3 regions of the Bradyrhizobium sp. USDA 3311 genome follow, and region 3 is predicted to be linked to each of the others. Evidence: riboswitches for the same ligand, from Rfam matches in the RefSeq annotation. Region 3 holds a riboswitch; each other region holds the start of a gene.
What was found. A riboswitch is a leader RNA that binds a small molecule or an ion and turns the genes downstream of it on or off. The one in region 3 is predicted to bind S-adenosylmethionine.
Positions count from the first base shown of each region.

Region 1: linked by a shared signal. The riboswitch ahead of ACVWW6_RS17245 (metallophosphoesterase family protein) and the one ahead of ACVWW6_RS04700 (O-succinylhomoserine sulfhydrylase) in region 3 are both predicted to bind S-adenosylmethionine.
Region 2: linked by a shared signal. The riboswitch ahead of metX (homoserine O-acetyltransferase MetX) and the one ahead of ACVWW6_RS04700 (O-succinylhomoserine sulfhydrylase) in region 3 are both predicted to bind S-adenosylmethionine.

Region 1 covers NZ_JBSSFI010000001.1:3,626,253-3,631,733, reverse strand. Annotated here, with positions in the region: gene ACVWW6_RS17265 (NAD(P)-dependent oxidoreductase) at 1-462, opposite strand, end outside; gene ACVWW6_RS17260 (transporter substrate-binding domain-containing protein) at 575-1,411, shown strand; gene ACVWW6_RS17255 (aspartate/glutamate racemase family protein) at 1,627-2,355, shown strand; gene ACVWW6_RS17250 (hypothetical protein) at 2,401-2,559, opposite strand; gene ACVWW6_RS17245 (metallophosphoesterase family protein) at 2,640-3,386, opposite strand; SAM riboswitch at 3,433-3,511, opposite strand; gene ACVWW6_RS17240 (carboxylesterase/lipase family protein) at 3,535-5,043, opposite strand; gene ACVWW6_RS17235 (MFS transporter) at 5,061-5,481, opposite strand, start outside.
Region 2 covers NZ_JBSSFI010000001.1:3,040,637-3,046,117, reverse strand. Annotated here, with positions in the region: gene ACVWW6_RS14435 (alpha/beta fold hydrolase) at 212-1,075, shown strand; gene metW (methionine biosynthesis protein MetW) at 1,132-1,794, opposite strand; gene metX (homoserine O-acetyltransferase MetX) at 1,796-2,998, opposite strand; SAM riboswitch at 3,090-3,169, opposite strand; gene ACVWW6_RS14420 (chorismate mutase) at 3,373-4,221, shown strand; gene hisC (histidinol-phosphate transaminase) at 4,254-5,351, shown strand; gene ACVWW6_RS14410 (prephenate/arogenate dehydrogenase family protein) at 5,348-5,481, shown strand, end outside.
Region 3 covers NZ_JBSSFI010000001.1:958,301-963,781, forward strand. Annotated here, with positions in the region: gene ACVWW6_RS04685 (MATE family efflux transporter) at 1-513, opposite strand, end outside; gene ACVWW6_RS04690 (hypothetical protein) at 861-1,913, opposite strand; gene ACVWW6_RS04695 (2'-deoxycytidine 5'-triphosphate deaminase) at 2,106-3,242, opposite strand; SAM riboswitch at 3,323-3,402, shown strand; gene ACVWW6_RS04700 (O-succinylhomoserine sulfhydrylase) at 3,477-4,664, shown strand; gene ACVWW6_RS04705 (SGNH/GDSL hydrolase family protein) at 4,792-5,481, opposite strand, start outside.

The DNA.
Region 1 (5,481 bases), 2.7 Mb from region 3:
CGCGATGCCGCCGAAGCCGATCAGGCCGAGCGTCTTGCCGGTGAGCTGCAGCGCATCGCGACGCAGCCAATTGCCCTCGCGCATGCCGCGATCCATCTCTCCGAAGCTCTTTGCAGAGGCCCACATCAGGGCGATCGCGCATTCGGCGACGGCGGTGTCGCCATAGCCCTTGATGGTGTGAACCGAGATGCCGCGCTGGCCCAGCTCCTCCGGATTCATGTAGCTGCGCGCGCCGGTGCCGAGGAAGACGACGTGCTTCAAGGCAGGACATTTCGCGGCAATCGCCGTCGGCACCGCGGTATGGTCGACGATCATGATCTCCACACCGTCAAGAAGGCGTGGCAGGTCGTCGGGAGTGATCGCGGGGTTGCGGTTGATGCCGACCGGAAGGCTGTCCCCGCGCAGCAGTTTCTCGGTCACCGCGGCAAGGGTGTCATTGGCATCGACGAAGAGAGCGCGCACGGGCCTGTCTTTCCTGTCCAGTTTAAAATACCGTATTGCATTTTAATCTGAATACAGAAATAGTCCAGACGCCGGGTTCGAATGTCCAGAAGCGACTGCCCAGGAGACTGCCATGAATCGCAGGGATGCACTCACCACTGTCGCCCTCGCCGGAGCCGCGATCGCCGCAACCGGTTCGGCCAAGGCCGACACCGCGCCGGGCTCGACGCTCGAACGGATCAAGAAGAGCGGCGTGCTGCGGATCGCCGTCATCGCCGGCCAGGATCCTTACTTCCACAAGGACCTCACCACCAATCAATGGTCGGGCGCCTGCATCGACATGGCGAACGACATCGCCGGCAAGCTCGGTGCCAAGGTCGAGACGCTGGAATCGACCTGGGGCAACCAGATCCTGGATCTCCAGGCCGAGAAGATCGACCTTGCCTTCGCCGTGAACCCGACACCGGAGCGCTCGCTGGTCATCGACTTTTCCACGCCCATCCTGGTGCACTCCTTCACCGCCATCACCAAAAAGGGTTTTGCCAAGCCGCAAACCTGGGCCGAGCTGAACAAGCCCGAGGTCAAGATCGCCGTCGACATCGGCTCGACCCACGAGACGATCGCGCGCCGCTATTGCCCGAAGGCGACGATCCTCGGCTTCAAGGAGCGCAACGAGGCGATCCTCGCCGTCGCAACCGGACGCGCGGACTGCAACATTTCGCTGGCGGTGCTTTCGGTCGCGACCTTGAAGAAGAACCCGACGCTCGGTGAGCTCGCGGTGCCACGTCCGCTGCTCACGCTGCCGACCAACATGGGCATCCGCGCCGAAAGCGACCGGCGCTACAAGGACTTCCTCAGCGCCTGGGCCGACTACAACCGCTCGCTGGGCCAGACCCGCGAATGGATGTTGAAGGGTTTTGAAGCCGTAGGTCTCGGCGCGGACGACATTCCCGGCGAAGTGCAGTTCTGAGCGCCAATCCGCGATGTATGTCTGGGGATTCGCGGTGCTCAAGCCGTACCGGAGCCCGCGTCGGCTTCATGAATGATGGCGTCATGGCCGGGATCGGTACGCCAGAGGAGATGATCCGCCAGCCGCGCAGCGAACGGCGGAAGTCCCTCCTCAGCCGGTTTCACGAAACGCATTAGACTGCCGGCCACGACCATCCCGAATCGGTGGGACGAACCATGAAACTCCGCGGCGGCTTCACGAATTACGGCGAGACGATCGGCATTCTGATGCTCGATACCCGCTTCCCGCGCCCGCGCGGCGACATCGGCAACGCGCTCTCCTACGACTTCCCGGTGCGCTACAAGATCGTGCGCGGCGCGCACGCCACAAGGATCATGGGCGACCAGCCCGATCCGACCCTGCTCGAGCCGTTCATCGCCGCGGCCCGCGAATTGGAAGCCGACGGCGTCAAAGCGATAACGACGAGTTGCGGCTTCCTCGCGCCGTTCCAGAAGCAGCTCGCGGCTGCCGTGAACATCCCGGTCTTCACCTCGAGCCTGATCCAGGCGCCGCTGATCCACGCCATGCTGCCGCCCGGCAAGGTCATCGGCATCTTCACCGAACGCGGCCACCACATGAACGAAGGGCACTTCCGCGGCGTCGGCTGGTCGCCGGACGACATTCTCGTTCAAATCCAGGGCATGAAGCCCGATGCGCAGTTTCCCGCAACCTACATTCTCGGCCGCGAAGAGCTGGACACTGACGTGCTGCGCGCCGAGATGATCGAGATGACGGAAGCCTTCATGGCGTCCTGCAAAAATCCCGGCGCGATCCTGTTCGAGTGCACCAACATGTGCCCATTCTCGCGGGACGTCGCCGAGGTGTCGGGTCTGCCGGTGTTCGACATCAACACCCTGATCAACTTCTTCCATCGCGCGGCCCATCCCGTGCCGTTCCTGCGCTGAACCAGCCGGGACAGGCGGCGAGGCGCGCGATGAACGCGCACGAGCCTAAAATAAGGCGGCGTTGACAGCCTGTCCGTAGATCATTGCAGCAACGAGTGAGAGCAGCAGGCCCGCTCCCGAGAAGATGACGACGACTTTCAGAGTCTCGACATCGACATTGGTTCCCGTCGCGCGGGATATTGCTCTTGCCAGTGCAGCAATCATCGCCAGCTCCGAAGCGGGCCGCGCGGAAGCGAGGCCTCACTTCATCTAGCGTTACTCGGCGCATTCGCGTGTGAAGCAGATTACAGGTGATCCCGCTGCACCCAGCCCGTTGCAATCGCGCTCGCCCAGGTGAGCATTCCCCTGGCCCGCGCCAATGCTGCCATGGCCGTGGTGTCGTAGGCCACGTAGCGGAGCGTCGCGGACCAGCCTCTGTTGGCATGCTCCAGAATTGCGTAACACGCATGAGGGGTGCCGACCTCGACCACGTAGGGAACGGGCATCTTCCCGTCGTAACCGGGCAATCCAACGCTGCCGGGATTGACGACCAGCCGGCCATCCTTCAGACGCACCACGCGCGGAATGTGCGTGTGTGCGCACAGGATGATCTCGGCGTCGATCCCCTCGGCGCCGGCCTCAATAGAATCAATCCGGCTCGGACGCGGGCAGCCGTCGCCCGCGATGTGGTCGAGCCAGAACGCAGCATCATTCCCTGGCGATCCATGGCACAGGAACGCCCGCCCCCTATACATGAGCGTGGACGGCATGCTTGCCATCCACTCGAAATGCTTGCGTTCGAGCTCTCGGAAATCGCTGCGCGCCGATGTGCCGGCCTGCCACAGCTCCACGAGAATGCGGTCCTGATCGCCCTTGATGGACGGAAAGCCTCGCTCCATCAGCAGGTCAGCCGTTCGGGCCGCTTCGAGCGGACCGCTAACATGGTCGCCCAGGTTCACGACCTCGTTGATGCCGAGCGCAGCAATGTCCGCAAGGACGGCTTCGAGCGCCGGACGATTTCCGTGCACATCCGCGATGGCAGCAAATTTCACTTGGCCTCTCCATTCGAGATGGCCGACGATTCACCCAATGCGGGACGATGCAGGATAGCGGGTCTCTTTAGCTGCATTTTTAGAAGCGCCCGCAAGCTGAGGATCAAATCGGCGCTGGACGAACGCTTACATGACCAAGGTGCTGCGATCAACCGATCTTCGCTCGCGCGGCCGGAGCCTGCGGCGCGCCGCGTTGGGCCGACAGCTCCGCCCACAGGCGGGAGCGCACGCCTTCATTGAGAGGCACAATGTGGAACGGCTGGCCGAAGATTGCGAGCGGCTCCTTGGCCGGCTCGAACCGCGGCCAGGCTTCCGCGATGTCGGGCGCGCCGGATGTGACGAAGCGCAGCACGCTTGCCTGAAACCGCGCGGCGACCTCGATATCCTCGGGCGTCATCGGCCCGCCCTTGCGCTTCAGGATCGGGCGGTCGATGAAATCCGGCGGGTGCGCCCAGAGGCAGGCATTGTCGGCACCGTGGGTCGGCCCCTGCGACAGGAACGGCTCCAGCGCCGGGCGATGGTCGAACCGGCTCAGCCACACCGCGCCGCCAGCCGCGGCATGAAGCCGCGCAAGATCTGCCATGGGGCGATGCCAGAACGCGTCGGACAGCAGCGCCTCGTACGGATCCTCGTCGACGCGCGCTGTGGCGCGGTAATACGCCAGCAGACGTTGCCAGCCGGCATCGCCGACTGCGGCGCGCACTTGTCGTTCGGTGGTGCGGATCATCGCGGCCGGCGGCGTGCTCTTCAGGAACATCACCATCTCGTCGCGGCAGGAGCCGAGCCAGAGCGGAATGTCGCGCAAGGTTCCTTCGGCGAAGACGTCCCGCGGCTCGCGCGGAATCACGATTCCGTCGAGCACCGGGCCGAACACGGTGCCTTGTTCGGTCTCGTCCGCAAGCCCGCGACTGACGCGCTCCACCGCCGCGAAGAGCTTTGGCAGTGGCAAAGAGGCAATCGCGGTTGGGTCGTACGCTAATTCGAGCTCGGCAAGCACGCGGCGTGCAACGTCGTCGGCATGATCGGCGCTCATGATGTTCCGCCCGGGCGCGCTGAGCGCGAGGGCGCGAATGAACTTGCCTCTGGCCTGCGGCAGGGTTGCGAGCGCGATCACCATCGAGGCGCCGGCCGACTGGCCGGACAGCGTGATCGCGTCAGGATCGCCGCCGAAATCCGCGATATTGGCGCGCACCCAGTCGAGGGCGGCGAGCGAATCCGAGATCGCGAGGTTGTTGGCCTCGCCGAGCCCAAGGCGATGCAATTGCAGGAATCCGAGCGGGCCGAGCCGGTAGTTGATGGTGACGATCACCGCCGGACCGTGCGCGGCGAGGAATGCGCCGTCATAGTCGGCGCCGCCGCCGGTGACGAAGGCGCCGCCATGGATGAAGACCAGCACCGGCAGCGGCCGATCGGCCTCTGCCGGCGTCCAGATGTTCAGGCTGAGACAGGCAGCCTCGTCCGCATGATCGAGATGGCCCGGCTGCGGCGCGTAAGCGCCGTAGCCCGTGCAGCGGAGCGGCTCCGTCCACGCTTTCGGCGGCATTGCCTTGGCAAAGCGCGGCGCGGTTGCGAACGGCACGCCCTTGAAGGCACGCATACCGGCCTGCGTGGTGCCGACGACGGGGCCACTCGTGGTCTGAACTGCGCTGGTCAGCATGCGTGCCTCGTCTTCACTCAAGCGCGCCGCTTGCCGAGATCGGCGATGTCGACGGTGTGGGTTTCGCGCGCCGTCGCCGCAGCGGCTGCCGAGATCACGCAGCAGCAGGCGACGAAGATCGCGACGGGGACCCAGCCGTTCGGCCCCTCCCCGACCAGGCTCGCGCTCACCAGCGGCGTGAAGCCGGCGACGAGAAAGCCGAGCTGCGTGCCGATCGCGGTGCCGGAATAGCGCACGCGCGCCTCGAACATCTCGGCGTAGAACGACGGCCAGATCGCGTTCGGCGCGGCGTAGACGATGCCGGACAGGATCATCGCGGCGGCGAAGATCGCGATCGTGTTGCCTGACGTCACCAGCATGAAGTACGGGAACAGCAGCACCGCGCAGCCGAGCACGCCGCCGATGAACACCGGCTTGCGGCCGATCTTGTCGGCGAGC
Region 2 (5,481 bases), 2.1 Mb from region 3:
CATCCTTCGTTGACACCCCCACTTCCCAGCCGGCCCGTGCGCGGCCGACATCCCTCGGGCCGTTAAGCCGCCCCATGTGGCGAGAAAAAGACACCGTGCCGGTGAATAGCTGGGTTGATTTTGTGTCGGTGCCGGCCTGACGCTGCCGCATTGCGGACAACAGCATTAACTGCGATCCTTCACATGCGGCTAGAAGAGAGGGAAACGGTTAATGCCCCACGCCACGACCAGGGACGACGTCCGCATCTATTTCGAGGAAGCGGGCCAGGGAACGCCGATTATTTTCCTGCACGAATTCGCGGCCGACTACACCAATTGGGAGCCGCAGATGCGCTACTTCTCGCGCGGCCACCGCTGCATCACCTATTCGGCGCGCGGCTACACGCCGTCGGACGTGCCTGAGGGCGAGGTCTACACCTACACGCATTTCTATACCGACGCGCTCGCGGTGCTCGATCATCTCAGGATCGACCGCGCGCATCTCGTCGGGCTCTCGATGGGCGCTTATTCGTCGCTTCAAATCGGACTGAACGCGCCGCAGCGGGCGCTGTCGATGACGCTAGCCGGCGTCGGCTCCGGTTCGGAGATCGAGAATCTCGACGCCTGGCGCAAGCAATGCCGCGCCAATGCCGAGCAATTCGAGACGCTCGGCTCCACGGAGGTGGCGAAAGTCACGCGCGAGGCGCCGAGCCGGATTCCCTTCCTGGTGAAGGACCCGCGCGGCCACGCCGATTTCTACGCCGCGCTGGCGCGGCACGATGCCAGGGGATCGGCGCGCACGATGCGCGGCTTCCAGGGCGGCCGTCCCTCGATCTACACCATGACGGACGCGATCAGGGGCGTCGCGACGCCGGCGCTGATCATCTGTGGCGACGAGGATGACCCTTGCGTCGGGCCGAGCCTGTTCCTGAAGAAGCATCTTCCGGCCGCGGGCCTCGCGATGTTTCCGAAGTCGGGGCACGTGCTCAATCTCGAGGAGCCCGCGCTGTTCAACGAGACCGTGGAGCGGTTCGTCACGCTGGTGGAAGCAGGTCGATGGCCGGCGCGCGATCCGAGGTCGGTGGCGGCGCAATAGTTTACCCTGTCATTCCGGGGCGCTCGAAGAGCGAACCCGGAATGACGCCTACGGCGTCACTTCCCCTGCCCGCGCGTGAGCAGAAACACGCCCTGCTCGCCGAACATATTCCACACCCACCAGGGCAGGTTCAGCGGCACCGGGCGGCCATAGAGATCGAGCGCCACCGAGCGTTCCATCTTGACGTTGATCTCGTCGCAGAGCTCGACGAAATCCTTGATGGTGCAGAAGTGGATGTTGGCGGTGTCGTACCAGGTCGCCGGCAGGTTCTCGGTGCGCGGCATGTGGCCGCCGATCAGGAGCTGGAGCCGCATCTTCCAGAAGCCGAAGTTCGGGAACGAGACGATGGCGCGGCGGCCGATGCGCAGGAGATTTTCCAGCACCACACGCGGCTGCCGCGTCGCCTGGAGCGTCTGCGACAGGATCACGTAGTCGAAGGCATCATCGGGATAGTTCACGAGGTCGGTATCGGCGTCGCCCTGCACCACCGCGAGGCCCTTGGCGACACAGCGGTTGACGCCCTCGCGCGACAATTCGATGCCGCGGCCGTCGATGCCGCGGGTCTCCAGAAGCTGGAGCAGATCACCGTCGCCGCAGCCGACATCGAGCACCTTGGAGCCCGGCTTGACCATCTCGGCGACGAGCAGATGGTCGGCGCGAAAATGACCGGACTGTTCCGCGCTAAGGCCGCCCAGCGGCAGCACTTCCTGCACTGACATCCTAGCCACCCCTGCCGTTGAGTCCGCGCGCCTTGCCGGCCGATTCCAGGAAGGCGCGGGCGATGTCGAAGAATTCGGGCACGTCGAGCAGGAAGGCGTCATGGCCGCGATCGGTCTCGATCTCGGCGAACGATACCCGCGCGCTCGACGCATTCAGCGCATGCACCAACGCGCGCGATTCCGAGGTCGGGAACAGCCAGTCGCTGGTGAAGGAGACCACGCAGAAGCGCGTCTTGATGCCCGCGAACGCCTTCGCCAGCACGCCGCCATGGTCGCCGGCGATGTCGAAATAGTCCATCGCGCGCGTCAGATAGAGATAGGAGTTGGCGTCGAAGCGCTCGACAAAGGACGAGCCTTGGTAGCGCAGATAGGACTCGACCTGGAAGTCGGCGTCGAACGAGAAGGTCGGCAGGTCGCGGTCCTGCATGCGCCGGCCGAACTTGCGATGCAGCGCCGCGTCGGAGAGATAGGTGATGTGCGCCGCCATCCGTGCGACCGCAAGGCCGCGATGCGGATGGATGCCGCGATCGGCGTAGCCGCCATTGTGCCAGTCGGGATCGGCCATCACAGCCTGGCGACCGAGCTCGTGAAAGGCGATGTTCTGCGCCGAGTGCCGCGTCGAGCAGGCAATTGCCAGCGCGGAATACACGCGCTCGGGGTAGGCCGCCGTCCATTGCAGCACCTGCATGCCGCCCATCGAGCCGCCGACCACCGCGAACAGCGTGTCGATGCCGAGCCGGTCGATCAGCATCGCCTGCGCGCGAACCATGTCGGGGATGGTGATGACCGGGAAATCCAGGCCCCACACTTTGCCGGTCGCGGGATTGATCGAGGCCGGCCCGGTCGAGCCCATGCAGCCACCGATCACATTGGCGCAGATGATGAAGTATTGGCTCGGATCGAGCGGACGGCCCGCACCGACGAGGGTTTCCCACCAGCCGGGCTTGCCGGTGACGGGGTGCACATTGGCGACATGCTGGTCGCCGGTCAGCGCATGGCAGATCAGGATCGCGTTGGAGCGATCGGCGTTGAGCTCGCCATAGGTCTGGTAGGCGATCTGGAACGGGGTGAGATCTATGCCGCAGTCGAGCGGCAACGGCTGATCAGCGCCGAACTGCGCGACGAGCGAACTCGGATGATCCACTTCATGCGACCGCTCATCGGCACTGATCGCGGGACTGGATATCGACGTGACGCCAACCATCTGACCATCGACCTCGTTTGCGATCGGACTTCAGACCGCTACTTGCATCAGGCCATAAAAAACCCGGCCTGAACGATAGGTTCGGCCGGGATCGGAAGCGTCCCCGGCCTGTTTAGCGAGTTTTTTAACGTGGCTGCAAGCCGGCCGGCTCAAATGACCACGGAACAGGCAAAACTTAACGGCTTGGACGGTTTTCGTCAAGATACGGTCCTGATTGACCAAATTCGTCCCCGTCGCGTCAGCCGAAAAGGCCCGATTTCCCTTTGCATTTCTCTTTGCTTTCGCCGCTCCGACTGCCTAATCAAGACATCGACCGCGGCGGGTCCGACCTGATGGACCCGCATTGGAACGCCTCTCAACAGCACTTGCCAGATATGTCCCAACGTCCGCCCGCGCCACCATCGTTGCAGGAATTGCGCAAGGAGATCGACGCGATCGACGAGGGCATGCATCGCCTCCTGATGCAGCGCGGCGACATCATCGACCGCCTGATCCAGGTGAAGCAGACCCAGGAGGTGGGCTCGGCGTTCCGGCCTGCGCGCGAGGCCGACATGATGCGGCGGATCGTGGAGCGCCATCGCGGCATCCTGCCGCTCGACACGGTCGAGAGCATCTGGCGCGTCATCATCGCGACGTTCACTTACGTGCAGGCGCCGTTCGCGGTGCATGCCGACATCTCGGTGAGCGAGCCCGCGATGCGCGATTCCGTGCGATTCCATTTCGGCTTCACCGTGCCTTACGTCGCGCATTTCAGCGCGCAGGCCGCGGTCGAGGCGGTCGCGAAATCCAAGGGCGATCTGGCGCTGGTCTCGGCGACTTCCAGCCGCACCCCGTGGTGGCTGGAGCTGGAAGCAGAAGGCGCACCGAAGATCATCGCGCGGCTGCCCTTCGTCGAGCGTGCCGACCATCCGGCCGCGCTGCCCGTGTTCGCGATCTCGCGCGTCGCCGACAGTGCCCTGGTGACGGAGGTGGAGACTTTCAGCGTGCGCGTCTCGGGGTGGAATGCCGAGATCGCGCGGGCGCTGTCGCCGCTCGCCGACATCGTGGCGGTGCCCGATACCGCCTTCGATGGCGCCGCGCTGCTGGTCTCGGTCACGAGCGCGAGCAGCATCGACAAGATCAAGGCTGCCCTGATCGAGGCGGGGGCCTCGGTGCGCTCCACGGCCCTCGTCGGCAGCCACGCGACGCGCTATACGGTGCCCCCGACCGGGTCGAAATCGTAAGTTACGAGCCGCCTGCCATTCCGGAGTTGAAGATGTCCCGCCCCGTGCCGAACCCCGGCATTCTCGATATTGCGCCCTACACGCCCGGCAAGAGCCCGGTGCCGGAGCCGGGCCGCAAGGTGTTCAAGCTCTCGGCCAACGAGACGCCGTTCGGCCCCTCGCCCAGGGCGATCGAGGCCTTCAAGAAGGTGGCTGATCATCTGGAAAACTATCCGGAAGGCACCTCGCGGGTGCTGCGCGAAGCCATCGGCCGCACCTTCGGCCTCGACCCCAACCGCATCATCTGCGGCGCCGGCTCGGACGAGATCCTCAACCTGCTCGCCCACACCTATCTCGGCCAGGGCGACGAGGCGATCTCGACCACGCACGGCTTCCTGGTCTACCCGATCGCCACCATGGCGGTCGGCGCCAGGAACGTCATCGCACAGGAGAAGAACCTCACCTGCGACGTCGACGCCATCCTCAAGGCTGTGACGCCGAAGACGAAGCTGGTGTGGCTCGCCAATCCGAACAACCCGACCGGCACCTATATTCCGTTCGACGAGGTCAAGCGCCTGCGCGCCGGCCTGCCCTCGCACGTGCTGCTGGTGCTGGACGCCGCCTATTGCGACTACGTCTCGCGCAACGATTACGAGATGGGCATCGAGCTCGTCGCCACCACGGAGAACACCGTGGTGACGCACACCTTCTCCAAGATCCACGGCCTCGCCGCGCTGCGCATCGGCTGGATGTTCGGGCCCGAGCACATCATCGACGCGGTCAACCGCATCCGCGGTCCGTTCAACGTGTCGACGCCGGCAATGTACGCCGCGGTCGCCGCGATCGAGGACACCGCGCATCAGGCGATGTCGAAGCAGTTCACCGAGACCTGGCGCAACTGGCTCACCGAGGAGATCGGCAAGCTCGGCCTGAAGGTGACGCCGAGCGTCGCCAATTTCGTGCTGATCCACTTCCCGACCGACAGGGGCAGGACCTCGGACGACGCCGACGCCTTCCTCACCAAGCGAGGCCTCGTGCTGCGGGCATTGAAGAATTACGGCCTGCCGCATTCCCTGCGCATGACCATCGGCACCGAGGAGGCCAACCGCCTCGTCGTGGACGGTTTGCGCGACTTCATGGCCGGCAAATGAGCGTACAGCCGCACTTCCAGCGCATCGCCCTGATCGGCTTCGGCCTGATCGGCGGCTCGATCGCGCGCGCTGCGAAGCTCCAGGGCCTGGCCGGCGAGATCGTCACCACCGCGCGCTCGGAGAAGACGCG
Region 3 (5,481 bases):
GTTGAGCAACCAGGGCAGCACGGCGCCGCCGAAAAACACCTGCGTGTAGGCGATCGCGTGCGTCAGCACATCGCCGCGGCCGCCGAGCATCTCGAGCACCTTGGGCCCGAAAATCAGCATGCCCAGCATGAAGACGAGGCCGAACGTGATGCCGATCAAGAGCGCATGCGCGGCGAGCGTGCCGGCGCGCTCGCGATCGCCGGCGCCGAGCGCGCGTGCGATGGCGGAGGCCACCGCACCGCCCATCGCTCCGCCGGACATCGTCATGGTCAGGATCACGGTCGGGAACACCAGCGCCATCGCGGCCAGCGCCTCGACGCCGAGCCGGCCGATATAGGAGGTCTCCGCGATCACCGTGCAGGTGCCGGCCGAGAGCGCGATCACGTTCGGCCAGGCAAGCCCGAGCAGCGTGCGCAGGATCGGTCCGTCCATCAGCGCGCTCCTCACCGGCCGCGGAGGCGGCGGCAGCGGGCGCTCTTGTTCATCGACCGGGATTTCGGCGATGTCGGACATGTCCTCTCCCGGGCACGAGCGCCATTTTCGGCGCGGCAATGACTAGGTGTGCCAATGAATTTCTTCGCGCAGAAGGCGCGGCGAGAGGCTTGTTAGCACGGCAATTGCCGATTCCTCCTGCGCCTGATGCAGGCGTGCCCTGCGGCAGCGCATTTCAGCCCGTGGAATTGCGGTCTCTCGTCTCCCTCTCCCCGTTCTTACGGGGAGAGGGTTGGGGTGAGGGGCCGCGTCCGCGAAAACGATGCGAGTTGGACTCGCGGAGAGTCCCCCTCACCCGGATTGCATCTTCGATGCAATCCGGCCTCTCCCCGCACGCGGGGAGAGGCGAAGTGGCCGCGCCGTTCTCGTCACCCAATCGACCAGACCAGCGGCGGACGGCCGCCTGCGGCCGGGCGCATGCGGATGCCGATATGCCGGCCGCAGCCGGCAGCCAATCCCTCGAACAATCCCTCCAGCACCTTGGCGCAGGCGCGGTGACAATCAGCGACGTCGTCCATCAGCTTCCAGCTCTGCTGGCGGATTTCGAAGGTGCCTTCGGACTGCGTCATCTCAGCATTGTCGTCCTGGGCAGCGAACAGCGCGTTCAGGAACGATGCGAATTCCCTCGCGCCGCCGCGGCTCGTCGCGAGTGCGGCCGCGGCCTCGTCGAAATACTGCATCCCGATCAGCTTGCCGGTGAGATGCAGCAGATAACCGGCGTCCTCCGGGCCGAACAGCTGCACCATCACGGGCGCGGCGGTGCGGACATATTCCATCGCATAGTTGCGATAGGCTTTTTCAAGCCGCGGTTTCGGCCAGCTCGCGACCGGCAGCGCCGGCGCGGTCTTCGCATCGAACGGCGGCGCTTCCAGATGCCGCGCGAACACCAGGCGCTGGTCGAGTTCGAGCGGATGGTCGTATTGATGATAATAGCCTTCGAGCCCGTCCTGGCCGTCGACGCTCTGCTTGGTGCAGACGAAGCCGAGGCGAAGATCTCCGAGCGCAACCCCGTTATTGGCGTGCCAGCCGCGCAGCATCGCGCGTGAGACTTCGCCCGGCACGCCGCAGATCGCGGTGCCCTTCCAGATCCAGCGCGGCGGCGGATAGCGGATCCAGGCCTTGACGTCGCTCTCATACATGTATTCGACATGCACGCCGCCGATCCAGTTGGAGAGGTAGTGATATTGCGCAGCCGCGACCGCCGGCGGCAGATGGCTGAGCCCGAGCTTTTCCAGCCCCGGCAGGAAGCGCTCCTGCTGCTGACGGCGGAACACGCGGAAGACGAACTCCGCGGCATCCGCGGTGCCGCGCCGCGTGACGACGGTGAGGATAAGGCCGGTGAAATAGGCGTGATAGAGATCGGCGACCGCGCGCCAGCGCTTCCATTGGGCTTCCTGCGCGGAGTCAGCTGCGGCGGTCATGTTCGCTCCCGGCTTGTTGTTTTACGGGAGTGTGTCATCGCGGCTGGGGCGGCGCAACCAGCCACAGACTCGGTGTCATCGCCCGGCGAAGACCGGGCGATCCAGTATTCCAGAGACAGTTATGATTGAATCGAGACGCCGCGGCGTACTGGATGCCCCGGTCGAGCCGGGGCATGACAGTTGGAGATGTCGCTACACCCGAAAATGTTTCGAGAGCTTCAAGCCCTGCGCCTGGTAGTTCGAGCCGATGCGCTGGCCGTACATCGCGTCGGGGCGGGCGAGCATCTTCTCGTAGACGAGGCGGCCGACGATCTGGCCGTGCTCGAGGATGAACGGCACCTCGCGCGAGCGCACCTCCAGCACGGCGCGCGATCCCAACCCGCCGGCACCGGCATAGCCGAAGCCGGGATCGAAGAAGCCGGCATAGTGCACGCGGAATTCGCCGACCAGCGGATCAAAGGGCACCATCTCGGCTGCAAAGTCGGGTGGCACCTGCACGGCCTCTTTCGAGGCGAGGATGTAGAACTCGCCGGGATCGAGGATCAGGCTGCCGTCGGGCCGGGCCGAGATCGGCTCCCAGAAGTCCTCGACGGAATAGCCGGAGCGGCGATCGACATCGACGACGCCGGTGTGGCGCTTGGCACGGTAGCCGACGAAGCCGCTCGCCTTCTCGCCGGAGAGATCGACGGAGACGGCGACGCCGCCGGCCAGATCGGCATCGTCGATGTCGACGAGGCGCTCGGACGCATGCAGCGCATCGAGCTCGTCGGCATTGAGGATGGCGTCACCGGTGCGGAAGCGCACCTGCGACAGGCGCGAGCCCTCGCGCACCAGCACCGGAAATGTCTTCGGGCTGATCTCGGCATAGAGCGGGCCGTGATAGCCGGCGCCGATCATGTCAAAGCGGCGGGTGCCGTCGGCGATCACGCGGGTGAAGACGTCGAGGCGGCCGGTGGAGCTCTTGGGGTTCGCAGCCGCGACGATCTCCGGCGGCAGCGCGAGGCTTTCCAGCAGCGGCACGATGTAGACGCAGTTGGTTTCCAGCACCGCGCCGTCGGCAAGGCTGAACTCGTGCAGCTTCAATTCGTCGATGCGCTCGGCCACCGTGGCGCCGGGACCAGGCAGGAAGCTGGCGCGGACGCGATAGGCGATGTCACCGAGGCGCAAATCGAGGCTCGCCGGCTGGATCTGGCTTTCGACGAAATCGTATGCGGGCAGGATGAGGCCCGCCTCCGCCATCGCCGCGATCATGCGGTCGGGCAGGATACCATTGGCGTCGGCGGCGATCGTGAAGCTCAACCGGGGGTCCTCGTCAGGGGTCAAACGCATCCGGACGTGCGGGAAATACTAGCCTTTTACGGCTATCCGATGGACGCCTTGACGGAAAGGCCATTGCGGAATATGAGCATCACTTATCCCGTGGTGATTTGAGCCGGCCGGCTTGCAGCCACGTTAAATAAGTCGCTAAACAGGCCGGGGACCTCTGTGATCCCGGCCCGTGGATATATCCAGGCCGGTTGTTTTGTGACCGTTTTCGACGAGACGGTCATGTCGGAGGTACCTATGTCGAAGTCGCCTGCCACTTACCGTCCCGAAACCCGCTTGGTCCATTCCGGCACCCTGCGCTCGCAATTCGGCGAGACGTCGGAGGCGCTGTTCCTGACCCAGGGCTACGTCTACAACAGCGCCGAGGAGTGCGAGGCGCGGTTCAAGGGCGAGGATCCCGGCTTCATCTATTCGCGTTATTCGAACCCGACCATCTCGATGTTCGAGCGCCGCATGATCGAGCTCGAAGGCGCCGAAGCGGCGCGTTCGGCGGCGACCGGCATGGCCGCGGTGACGACGGCGATCCTGGCGCCGCTGAAGGCCGGCGACCACGTGGTCGCCTCCCGCGCGCTGTTCGGCTCGTGCCTCTACGTCATTCAGGATCTGTTGCCGCGCTACGGCATCGAAACCACGCTGGTCGACGGCCTCGATCTCGACCAGTGGCAGCGGGCCTTGCGGCCGAACACCAAGACGTTCTTCCTGGAGAGCCCGACCAACCCGACGCTCGACGTGCTCGACATCCCCGGCATCGCCGAGATCGCGCACAAGGGCGGCGCGCGGCTCGTCGTCGACAACGTGTTCGCGACGCCGATCTGGCAGAGCCCGCTCGCGCTCGGCGCCGACGTCGTGGTCTATTCCGCGACCAAGCACATCGACGGCCAGGGCCGCTGCCTCGGCGGCATCATCCTGTCCTCGGAAGCCTTCATCGCCGAGCACCTCCACAATTTCATGCGCCAGACCGGGCCGTCGATCTCGCCGTTCAACGCCTGGGTCTTGCTCAAGGGCCTGGAGACGCTGGCCGTGCGCGTGCGCGCGCAGACCGACACCGCGGCACGCGTTGCGGAAGTGCTGGCCGGCCATCCGAAGATCTCGCGATTGATCTATCCCGGCCGCGCCGATCATCCGCAGGCAGCGCTCGTGAAGAAGCAGATGCGCGGCGGCTCGACGCTGGTCGGCTTCGAGGTCAAGGGCGGCAAGGCGGCCGCGTTCCGCGTGCTCAACGAGCTCAAGCTTGCGAAGATCTCGAACAATCTCGGCGACGCCAAGAGCCTCGTCACCCATCCGGCAACCACGACGCATCAGCGCCTGAAGCCGGAAGACCGCGCCGCGCTCGGCATCAGCGAGGGCTTCATCCGCTTCTCCGCGGGGCTGGAGCATGCGGACGATCTGATCGAGGACCTGACGGCGGCGCTGGAGAAGGCGTGAGGCGATCGAGCTCTCGTAGGGTGGGCAAAGCGAAGCGTGCCCACCATTCACCACCGAGCTGGCGATAGATGGTGGGCACGGCGCGCGAAGAGCGCGCCTTTGCCCACTCTACGGCTACGCAGCCGAACTACATCGGCCGGTACGCCCGCACGTCCCCGGGCACGTTGACCCCGAGCTTGATCTGGCCGACGGAGCGGATGATGTCGTCGCCGAGGAGCTGGGCGAAGCAGGCATAGCCCCAATCGTTCATATGCAGGCCGTCGGCGATCACGAAGCTCTCGACCGGGATCGATTGATTCTCGTGCCAGTCGCGCATCACCTCGAAGCGCGGGAAGATGCCGACGTGACGGAGTTCGGCGACCTTGCCGAGCAGCTTCACCATCTTGCCGGCACTCTCCTTGCGCTGGTTGACGGCCGGCGAATATTGCGGATCGACCAGCACGATATCGGCGCCGCCGGCGGCCTGGATGCGGGCGATGCCGTCCTCGACCATCTTGGCGGTGTCGCCGGGATCGAGATTGCGCAGCACGGCGTTGGTGCCGACCTGCCAGATCACCATGTCCGGATGCACGTCGATCACCTCCTTCTGGAGGCGCTTCATCATCTCGGGCGCGTCCTCGCCGCCGACGCCGGCATTGATGACGGTGATGTCCGCGGTCGGATATTGCCGGCGCAGCTGCGCCGCAAGACGGTTCGGATAGTTGAAATCGGGTGAGCTTGCGCCGTAGCCGGCGGTCGACGACGAGCCGAACGCGACGATCACGACAGGCTTGCCGGCGACGAGCTTGCCCGCGACATGCGGCAGCGAGCCCATCGC